Regions from separate parts of the Erwinia billingiae Eb661 genome, predicted to be linked through region 1. Evidence: predicted binding sites of a transcription regulator. Region 1 holds the regulator's gene; the other holds the start of a gene.
The links. Region 1 encodes CRP, which controls carbon source genes, mostly activating them, when cyclic AMP is high. Its sites were predicted from a motif close to ATGTGANNNNNNTCACAT; they were not measured.
Positions count from the first base shown of each region.

Region 2: msrB (peptide-methionine (R)-S-oxide reductase MsrB) is a predicted target of CRP. The motif match lies at 3,823-3,840, and genes of this name have one in related genera.

Region 1 covers NC_014306.1:4,622,361-4,628,106, forward strand. The annotation lists gene EBC_RS22540 (LysR family transcriptional regulator) at 1-525, shown strand, start outside; gene EBC_RS22545 (creatininase family protein) at 559-1,356, opposite strand; gene EBC_RS22550 (phosphoribulokinase) at 1,535-2,404, shown strand; gene EBC_RS22555 (OsmC family protein) at 2,444-2,854, opposite strand; gene crp (cAMP-activated global transcriptional regulator CRP) at 3,162-3,794, shown strand; gene EBC_RS22565 (YccS/YhfK family putative transporter) at 3,853-5,746, shown strand, end outside.
Region 2 covers NC_014306.1:2,729,660-2,735,405, forward strand. The annotation lists gene sppA (signal peptide peptidase SppA) at 1-1,201, shown strand, start outside; gene ansA (asparaginase) at 1,287-2,306, shown strand; gene pncA (bifunctional nicotinamidase/pyrazinamidase) at 2,316-2,930, shown strand; gene EBC_RS13855 (YeaC family protein) at 3,010-3,288, opposite strand; gene msrB (peptide-methionine (R)-S-oxide reductase MsrB) at 3,294-3,704, opposite strand; gene gapA (glyceraldehyde-3-phosphate dehydrogenase) at 4,045-5,040, shown strand; gene EBC_RS13870 (D-hexose-6-phosphate mutarotase) at 5,108-5,746, shown strand, end outside.

The DNA.
Region 1 (5,746 bases):
CGGCAGATGACCACCGGCGATGACATTACCGCCGCGGTGGGATCCGGTGAGGCCGACCTCGGGCTGGGGTTCGATTTTGACCTGCCGCCCTCGTTGCGCATGCTGGGCAGCGCCGTCGGCAGACTGGGCGCAGTGGTTGCTCCCGGCCATCCGCTGGCCGATAAAACCAGCCTGAGGCTCAGCGACTGCGTGCCTCATCCGCTGGTGATTGCCGATAAGTCGATGGTGATCCGCCCGTATCTGAATGAGCTGTTTGCCCGGGCGATGGTCACCGTGCATCCGGTAATTGAAACCAACTCAATCGAAGTGATGCGCCAGGCGGCGATGTTCGATCAGGCGCTGACCTTTTTAACGCCGTTTGATATCGAATTCGATCTGCGCAGCGGGCGTTTGATGTATATCCCGGTACGTGAACTGTCGCAGCAGGCACAAACGCTGATGCTGATTGGTCACGACCGGGGCACCAGCGCGATCGGCAGCGTGCTGGCAGAAACCATCAAAGTGATGATGGGACAGATGGCGTAACGGCGTTGCCGCGAAGACAACGCCCGTGGACCTTTAGCGCTGGAAAGGAGGTTGATAAGCCTGCACTTCCTCAATCAGCCGGATCAGGGCCTCAGCCGCCCGATCGGTTTCAATCTTACCGCGTTCAGCATCTGCCGCCGCCGCATTGCCGGTGGTGCCGGACGGATGCAGATCTTCCGCCATCCAGCCAAAGCCGACGCCGCCTTCCGGGGTCAGAATACCGCCCGTTTCCGCCAGCGCCACCGAGGCGGAAACAAAGTTCTGCGCATAGTCCATCTGCACCAAATCCGGGTGCAGATGCAGCATCACGCTGGTTTCGGACTCCCCGCCGTGAATGCCGTGCTGTAACTCCTCCGCGCTAAACAGGTCGGAAGAATCAATGGTGCGGAACCAGCTGGCGCCGACCGCAAACAGATCGAGTTCGATGCGCAGCTGGCGACAGACGATTTCCATCAGCTGCGGTTGCCCACCATGGGAATTCCAGAAAATCAGTTTACGGATCCCGGCACGCCAGGCGCTTTTCGCCACCTCAAACCAGACTTTACCCAACACCTCATAAGGAAGGGTTAAGGTGCCGGGAAAATTGAGGTGCTCATCGGATTTCCCCACCGGCAGCGCCGGGAGGATCAGTACCGGCAAATCCGCCGGCATTAACTCGACCGCGCGCGCAATAATGCCCGCGTTGATGGCGGCATCCACCCGGACCGGCAGGTGCGGACCATGCTGCTCGACGGCGCCAATCGGCAGCACCGCGATCACTTTATCCATGTCCAGCTCACTGAATTCTCGGGTGGAAAGATCCCACCACCAGCGTGACGACGGCATATTCATCTGGCACCTTCTCCTGCATCATTTTTGTCAGTCTGCGGATATTCGTGGCCGAATTGAAGCAGCAAAAATGCGGCGCAGCGTTGCTTTTTTGGCATCAGAGAGTGGCAAAGATGACACCCGTGCGCGAAACATGGTACCAATGCGTGATCGATGTGACTTTACTCAGGGAGGTATGCGCATGTCAGCCAAACATCCGGTTATTGCCGTCACCGGCTCCAGCGGGGCGGGAACCACCACCACCAGCCTGGCCTTCAGAAAAATTTTCCAGCAGCTGAATCTGCATGCCGCCGAAGTCGAAGGCGACAGCTTTCACCGTTATACCCGTCCTGAAATGGATATGGCGATCCGTAAAGCGCGCGATATGGGCCGCCATATCAGCTATTTCGGCCCGGAAGCCAATGACTTCGCCCTGCTCGAACAGACCTTCGCGGAATATGGCCGGTCAGGCAGCGGCAAATCCCGCAAATATCTGCACACCTATGATGAAGCGGTACCCTGGAATCAGGTTCCGGGAACCTTTACGCCGTGGCAACCCCTGCCGGAACCGACCGACGTGCTGTTTTATGAAGGGCTGCATGGTGGCGTGGTGACGCCGCAGAACAATGTCTCGCAGCAGGTTGATTTGCTGGTTGGCGTGGTACCGATCGTTAACCTGGAGTGGATCCAGAAACTGGTGCGCGATACCAGCGAACGCGGCCACTCACGCGAAGCGGTGATGGATTCGGTGGTGCGATCCATGGAGGATTACATCAACTTTATTACGCCGCAGTTCTCCCGCACGCACATTAACTTCCAGCGCGTGCCGACGGTGGATACCTCTAACCCGTTCGCGGCGCGCGGTATCCCGTCGCTGGATGAAAGCTTTGTGGTGATCCATTTCCAGGCGCTGGAAGATATCGACTTCCCGTATTTGCTGTCGATGCTGCAGGGATCCTTTATCTCGCACATCAATACGCTGGTGGTGCCGGGCGGCAAGATGGGGCTGGCGATGGAGCTGATTATGGGGCCGCTGGTGAAGCGTCTGATCCAGGGTAAGAAAATAGAGTAAGCCCCGCGGGCACGGGGCTTAGGGCGGCGATGGGATGACTTACGCCGGTAACTCAATCACTTCATAGCTGTGGGTGATTTCCACGCCCTTGCCCAGCATCAGTGCCACCGAGCAATATTTCTCCGCGGAGAGATCGACGGCACGCGACACCGCTTTATCGCCTAAGGCCACGCCGGTGACGATAAAGTGCAGATTGATGTGGGTGAACAGGCGCGGGGCCTCTTCACGGCGTTCGGAGCTGAGCTTCACTTCGCAATCCTTTACGTCGTGGCGGCCCTTCTGCAGAATGGAAACCACGTCGATTGCGCTGCATCCGCCCGCGGCCATCAACACCATCTCCATCGGGCTCGGGGCTTTATCGCCCGCATTTCCGTCCATCAGAACCTGATGCCCGGATGAGGATTCTCCCAAAAACGTTAACCCTTCAACCCACTTGACTCGAGCCTGCATAACAATTTCCTCTAATTCATTCAGTTATCGCCAGATTACGCTTTAGGCAGAAAAACGGCAATGCGGCAATTTTCGCACTATGCTGAAGCGAGACAACACAAGACACTCGTTGAAAGCTGTGCTACAAACAAAGCTGTAATATTTTCGTCAGTACTCTACAGGCACGACGAAACGAATCGCATAACGAGCCAGGCTTTTAACAGAGGCCCGAATAAATTTCCTGATGGGAAACGCTTGACTATTTCAACGCCTGGCAGGGAACTCTGCCCCTGTATTTAGGCACGATTACAACAGAGGATAACAGCGAATGGTTCTCGGCAAACCGCAAACAGACCCGACACTTGAATGGTTCCTGTCTCATTGCCATATTCATAAGTATCCATCCAAGAGCACGCTGATTCATCAGGGTGAAAAGGCAGAAACCCTCTACTATATCGTCAAAGGTTCAGTAGCGGTGCTTATCAAGGATGAAGAAGGCAAAGAGATGATCCTGTCTTACCTCAATCAGGGCGACTTTATTGGCGAGCTTGGCCTGTTTGAAGAAGGTCAGGAGCGTAGCGCGTGGGTACGCGCGAAGACAGCCTGTGAAGTGGCTGAAATCTCTTACAAAAAATTCCGTCAGCTGATCCAGGTTAACCCTGACATTCTGATGCGCCTGTCTGCACAGATGGCGAATCGCTTGCAGGTCACTTCTGAGAAAGTGGGCAATTTAGCTTTCCTCGATGTGACGGGTCGCATCGCGCAGACCTTGCTGAACCTGGCAAAACAACCGGACGCCATGACGCACCCGGATGGGATGCAGATCAAGATCACCCGCCAGGAAATTGGGCAAATCGTTGGCTGTTCTCGTGAAACAGTGGGACGCATTTTGAAGATGCTGGAAGATCAGAACCTGATCTCGGCACACGGTAAAACTATCGTTGTCTACGGCACTCGCTAATCGGCTCTGATCCACGGCGCAACACCTGGTGTTGCGCCTTTTTATTTGGTGTGGAGTGATGTGGCGTCGACTGATTTATCACCCGGAGATCAACTACGCATTGCGCCAGACGCTGGTGCTCTGTTTACCGGTAGCGATGGGATGGCTACTGGGCGACTTGCAAAAAGGGTTGCTGTTTTCCTTAGTCCCTGCCTGTTGCAACCTCGCTGGCCTTGATACTCCTCATAAGCGCTTTTTCAAACGCCTGATCGTTGGCGGAAGCCTGTTTGCCTTCAGCAGTTTCCTGATCCAGTATCTTGCCGGTCACCACGTTCCCCTGCCCGTGATCCTGTTTTCGATGGCGATGCTGCTGGGCGTCACCGGTGAAATCAGCCCGCTGCATGGCCGCCTGCTGCCCGGCTCGCTGATAGCCGCAATCTTCACCCTTAGCCTGGCAGGACGCATGCCGGTGTGGGAACCGCCGATGCTCTACGTGCTCGGCACCATCTGGTACGGCGTGTTCAACTGGGTCTGGTTCTGGCTGTGGAAAGAGCAGCCGCTGCGGGAAACCTTAAGCCTGCTCTATCGCGAGCTGGCGGGTTACTGCGAAGCGAAATACACCCTGCTGACCAAACTCACCGATCCGGAGAAAGCCCTGCCTCCGCTGCTGGCGCGCCAGCAAAAAGCGGTCGACCTGATCACCACCTGCTATCAGCAGATGCATATGCTGTCAGCCACCAACAACAATCACCACAAGCGGCTGACCCGCGCGTTTCAAATCGCGCTAGATTTGCAGGAGCACATCTCCGTCAGCCTGCATCAGCCGGAAGAAGTGCAAAAGCTGGTGGAGCAAAGCCATGCCGAAGCGGTGATCCGCTGGAACGCGCAGACCATCGCCGCCAGGCTGCGTGAACTGGCCGACGATATCCTTTACCACAAGCTGCCCGAGCGCTTCACCATGGATAAGCAGCTTCAGGCGCTGGAGAAGATCTCACGGCAGAATCCGGATAACCCGGTGGGCACCTTCTGCTATTACCACTTCAGCCGGATTGGTCGGGTGCTGCGTACCCAGCGTCCCCTTTATCAGCGCGATTTGATGGCTGACCGGCAGCGCCGACTGCCGCTGCTGCCGGCCATCAAAAGCTATTTGTCGCTGAAATCGGCCGCCTTGCGCACCGCCGCCCGCTTTGCGGTGATGCTGACCTTTGCCAGTTCGCTGGCGCTGTTCTTTAATCTGCCCAAACCCTACTGGATCCTGATGACGGTCATGTTTGTCAGCCAGAACGGTTACAGCGCAACGCGCGTCCGCATCCAGCACCGTGCGCTGGGCACGCTGGCCGGGTTGGTGATTGCCGCGGTGACCTTGCGCCTGCAGGCACCCGAATCCATCGTGCTGCTGGTGATGCTAGCCATTACCCTTATCAGCTACCTGTTTATCCGTAAATTCTACGGCTTTGCGATGATTGGCTTTACGGTCACCGCAGTGTATTCGTTGCAGCTGCTCTCGCTTAACGGCGCAGACTTCCTGCTGCCGCGTTTACTGGATACGCTGATGGGTTGCCTGATTGCCTTCGGCGGCACCATCTGGTTGTGGCCGCAATGGCAAAGCGGGTTGCTGCGGCAGAATGCGCATGACGCGCTGGAAACCTATCAGGATGCGCTGCGGTTATTGCTGGGGAATGAACAGGACCCGGTGAAGCTGGCCTATCAGCGTATCCGCGTTAATCAGGCGCACAACGCCCTGTTCAACTCGCTCAATCAGTCGATGCAGGAGCCAGGCTTTGATCCCAGCTATCTGGCGGATATGAAACTGTGGGTGACGCACAGCCAGTTTATCGTCGAGCATATCAATGCCATGACCACGCTGGCGCGGGAACACACCATGCTGACCTCGTCGCTGGCGGAGCGTTATCTGCAGGCCTGTGAGGTTGCGTTGCAGCGTTGCCAACAGCGGCTGGAGTATGACGGGCCGA
Region 2 (5,746 bases), 1.9 Mb from region 1:
TATGTCCCCTGCTGCCCGTGATGCAGACAGCCGCTGGATTGGTGAGCTGTGGCAGAACTACCTCAATACCGTTTCGGCTAACCGCCAGATTACGCCGGAACAGCTGTTCCCTGGCGCGCAGGGCGTGCTGGATGGACTGCAAAAAGTCGGCGGCGATACTGCGGTGTATGCCAAAGACAGCAAACTGGTTGATGAACTGGCTTCCCGCTCGCTGGTCGATCAACAGCTGACCAAAATCTTCGGCTGGGATAAGCAGGCTAAAGATTACAAAGGCACCAGCATCTACGATTACCAGGTGAAGGATAACGGCTCAACAGACGGCAATATCGCGGTGATCATGGCCAGCGGCGCCATCATGGATGGTGACGAAACCGCGGGTAGCGTCGGTGGCGACACGACGGCCATGGAGATCCGTGAAGCCCGCCTTGATCCTAAAATCAAAGCGATTGTCTTCCGCGTCAACAGCCCAGGCGGCAGCGTGACGGCCTCCGAAACGATCCGTGAAGAGCTGGCAGCAGCGAAAGAAGCCGGGAAACCGGTGGTGGTTTCCATGGGTGGCATGGCGGCATCGGGTGGTTACTGGATTTCCACGCCAGCTAACTACATCATCGCCAGCCCAAGCACCTTGACCGGCTCTATCGGCATCTTCGGCGTGATTAACACCGTTGAGAACACGCTGGATTCAATTGGCGTGCATACCGATGGCGTGTCCACCTCGCCTCTGGCTGATATCTCTACCACTAAGGCATTACCGCCGGAAGTGCAGCAGATGATGCAGATGAGCATCGAGAACGGCTATAAGAACTTCCTCGGTCTGGTCGCTCATTCCCGTAACAAGACGCCAGAGCAGATCGATCAGATTGCTCAGGGCCACGTCTGGACGGGTACGGATGCCAAGGCTAACGGTCTGGTGGATGCGATGGGTGATTTCGACGATGCCGTCGCCAAAGCCGCCGAGCTGGCAAAACTGAAGGACGCCAAACTGAGCTGGTATCAGGACGATCCAAACTTTATGGATCTGCTGTTCAGCCAGATGGACGTATCTGTGCGTGCCGCACTGCCTGAAACCCTTAAGGCCTGGATGCCGGCACCGATGGTCGACGTAATGGCGTCAATGAGAAATCAGCCGGGTCTGTTTGATAACCTGAACGATCCGCAAAACCGCTATGCGATGTGCCTGACCTGCGCGCAGGTGAAATAAAACAGCCAGCCCGGCCATCTGGTCGGGCTGCTTTTCCTCTTCTTTCCCCTTATACTTCGCCTTTTCGGCAAGCCTGAGTGAATTCATGCAAAAGAAATCTATTTACGTCGCCTATACCGGCGGAACCATTGGCATGCAGCGTTCCGATCAGGGCTTCATCCCTGTTTCCGGACATTTGCAGCAACAGCTGGCCAATATGCCAGAGTTCCATCGCGCCGAAATGCCCGACTTCACCATTCATGAATACCAGCCGCTGATTGATTCATCAGACATGACGCCGCTGGACTGGCAATCGATTGCGGATGATATTCGTAAAAATTACGATCAATACGACGGCTTTGTGATCCTGCATGGCACCGACACCATGGCGTTCACTGCTTCGGCACTGTCATTTATGCTGGAGAATCTTGCCAAGCCGGTAATCGTGACAGGGTCACAAATTCCGCTCGAACAGTTGCGTTCGGATGGGCAGCAAAACCTGCTAAACGCCCTTTTCGTCGCCGCTAATTATCCAATTAATGAAGTGGCGTTGTTCTTCAACAACACCTTGTACCGCGGAAACCGCACCACCAAAGCACATGCCGATGGATTCAACGCCTTTGCTTCACCGAATCTGGCTCCCTTGCTGGAAGCCGGTATTCATATTCGTCGCCTTAACACGCCACCCGCACCTACCGGAGATGGCGAATTAATCGTTCATCCGATTACCCCTCAGCCGATTGGTGTAGTCACCATCTATCCGGGTATTTCCTCGGACGTGGTCAGCAACTTCCTGCTACAACCGGTGAAGGCGCTGATCCTGCGCTCTTATGGCGTCGGCAATGCCCCACAGAACCCGGCTTTCCTGAAAGAGCTGAAAGAAGCTTCCGCGCGGGGCATTGTGGTGGTAAACCTGACGCAGTGTATGTCCGGTAAAGTGAATATGGGCGGTTACGCCACAGGCAATGCGCTGGCGCTGGCGGGTGTGATCAGTGGCTATGATTTAACGGTGGAAGCGACGCTGACCAAGCTGCACTTCCTGCTCAGCCAGAACCTCTCCAGTGATGAGGTGCGGCGACTGATGCAGCTCAATCTGCGCGGTGAACTGACTCCTGACGAGAAGTGATAAAAAATGATGGCTACCCGGCAGGCTCTGCTTCTGATTGATTTACAGAATGACTTCTGCAGCGGTGGCGCGCTGGCGGTGAAGGATGGTGATGACACCCTCGCGATTGCCAACCTGTATGCGGCAGAGTTCAGCCAGCGACAGCAGCCTGTGGTAGCCACGATTGACTGGCACCCCGCCAGTCACGGCAGCTTTGCGTCGAACGCAGGACACCAACCCTGGACCGAAGGCGAACTGGCGGGATTGCCGCAGGTCTGGTGGCCCGATCATTGTATCCAGCACAGCTATGGTGCGGAGCTACATCCAGCGCTGGAGCAACGCTATATCACTGAGCGTGTCTACAAGGGTGACGATCCTCTGATAGACAGTTACAGTGGCTTTTTTGATAACGGCCGGCGCAAGAAAACGCGTCTGGATAGCGTATTAAAAGCGCAGGGGATTACTGCATTGACCGTGATGGGGCTGGCGACGGATTACTGCGTGAAGTACAGCGTGCTGGACGCGCTCGCGCTGGGCTATACCGTCACGGTGCTCTCTGCCGGCTGTCGGGGAGTAAATCTGGCCGCAGGCGACGCTGAACGCGCTCTGGAAGAAATGGCGACCAAAGGGGCGATCGTTCTTTAAAGATCCCCTCAAACGTCGTCAGTGGCATTTAAGGGGCCACAATGAGCCCCTTCGTCGCAGATTATTCCTGCAGGAATAATTACTGGAGCTTGATGCGAGTCACGTGATCATCGGTGATGCCAAACTCTTCTTTGAGCTGTTTTTTACTTTTCATCACCATCTCGCCACCCTTACCCACACTCATATGTTGCGGATTGTCGTTATGGCGAGCTTGCCAGAGCATCACTAACTGCAGGCTGTTCTCTTTTTGCTCTGGCGTAAGCGCGACGCCATCGGCCCATTTCCCGGTTTCAACCGCGGTCACCAGCCGTTGATAGACTTCCGGGGTCAGCGTGCCGATCATCTCATCAAGTTCCATCGCCGTTATCCCTTAATGTTATTACCATCGTCGTCGGAGAAGCTTAACGACGCGGAGTTCACGCAATAGCGCTCGCCAGTTGGCTGTGGGCCGTCCGGGAACACATGTCCCAGATGGGCATCACAGTTGCCACAGCGGATTTCAATGCGCTGCATGCCATGAGATTCATCTTCAATATACTTAATGGAATCATCGTGATAAGGCTGGTAAAAACTCGGCCAGCCGCAGCCAGAATCATATTTGGATTCCGACAGGAACAGCGGTGAATTACACACGAGGCAGTGATAAATCCCTTCGCCTTTGTTGTGTAACAGCTTGCCTGAGAAAGGCGGCTCGGTGCCACGCTGCTGCGTCACATAGCGCTGCATCTCGTTCAGGTCGGTCTCTGGGGTAAATTCGTTCGGGTCTTTAGCCATTTTAGGGGTCTCTGGCAGTGTGAAACTGAAAATATCGGCTAGTATTCTAACAAATACTTAACAACGTCAGGGCTTTTTTTCGTCTCAGGCGGAGTCTGAAAGTGATCCGAAGACGAAAATGTGATTCAGATCACCCTTTGAATTCATCACCCCTTTATATTCGGGCAAGACGACCCAACATCAAGGTTTAGTGGTGGTCACGGAATATGCTTTTTGACGGATATTCCTGTGTGAAGGTTTGATTTGTCGCAACTATTGAAGCGATTCCGCTTGACGCCTGGTAAGGTTTTTGTAATTTTACAGCCAACCTTTTATTCACTAACAACAGCTGGTGGAATATATGACTATCAAAGTAGGTATCAACGGTTTTGGCCGTATCGGTCGCATCGTTTTCCGTGCTGCTCAGCAGCGTTCTGATGTAGAAATCGTTGCAATCAACGATCTGCTGGACGCAGAGTACATGGCTTACATGCTGAAGTATGACTCTACTCACGGTCGTTTCGACGGCACGGTAGAAGTTAAAGACGGCCATCTGGTTGTTAACGGCAAAACCATCCGTGTTACCGCTGAACGTGATCCAGCTAACCTGAAGTGGGGCGAAATCGGTGTTGATGTTGTTGCTGAAGCAACAGGTATCTTCCTGACCGACGAAACCGCGCGTAAACACATTGAAGCTGGCGCCAAAAAAGTCGTGCTGACTGGTCCATCGAAAGATGACACCCCAATGTTCGTGATGGGCGTAAACCACAAATCTTACGCTGGCCAGGATATCGTTTCTAACGCATCTTGCACCACTAACTGCCTGGCACCACTGGCTAAAGTTATCAACGACAAGTTCGGCATCGTTGAAGCACTGATGACCACAGTTCACGCAACTACCGCAACTCAGAAAACCGTTGATGGCCCGTCTCACAAAGACTGGCGCGGCGGCCGCGGCGCATCTCAGAACATCATCCCTTCATCTACCGGTGCTGCTAAAGCAGTAGGTAAAGTGATCCCTGAGCTGAACGGCAAACTGACGGGTATGGCGTTCCGCGTTCCTACCCCTAACGTTTCCGTTGTTGACCTGACTGCACGTCTGGCTAAGCCTGCTTCTTACAAAGAAATTTGTGCAGCAATCAAAGCCGCCGCTGAAGGCGAAATGAAAGGCGTTCTGGGCTACACCGAAGACGAAGTGGTTTCTACCGATTTCAACGGTGAAACGCTGACTTCTATCTTCGATGCGAAAGCCGGTATCGCACTGAGCGACACTTTCGTGAAACTGGTTTCCTGGTACGATAACGAAACTGGTTACTCCAACAAGGTCCTGGACCTGGTTGCTCACATCGCTAAATAAGCGACGTGAACTGATGATGAGGGCGACTACGGTCGCCCTTTTTTTTGGCTGACGCTAAGGAAAACAGATGAACGAAAAAATCTTTTCGCTTCCGGTTATTACCCAGATAACGCCCTATATTTCCCAGCGAAAAATTGGCGACCTGCCCGTTGTGGTGATCGCACATCCTAAAGTTCGTGCCGCCGTCACCCTACAGGGTGCCCAGCTGATAGCCTGGCAGCCCGCTGACGAAAAGCCGGTGATTTGGCTGAGCGAGAAAACCGCCTGGACGGCCGGCAAAGCGATTCGTGGTGGCGTGCCGATCTGCTGGCCGTGGTTTGGTCCGGCAGGTGAACCCGCACATGGTTTCGCCCGAACGCTTCCCTGGACGTTGTCGGCGCATGATGAAAACGACGACAGCGTGATGCTGACGCTGGTGCTGGAAAGTAATGAGCAGACGAAAAAGTTTTGGCCGCATGACTTCACGCTGTTTGCCCGTTTCCGCTTTGCTGGCCGTTGTGAGATTGAACTGGAAGCCCACGGTGATTTCGAGGCGACTGCCGCCCTGCACAGCTATTTCTGCGTAGCCGATATTGACGGTGTGGAAGTGACTGGCTTAGGTAACAGCTTTATCGATAAAGTGGCTAACGGCAGCGTCGGCAGCTCACCGGACGGCAAACAAACCTATCCCGATCGTGTTGACCGTATTCATACGCAACCGGAAGAT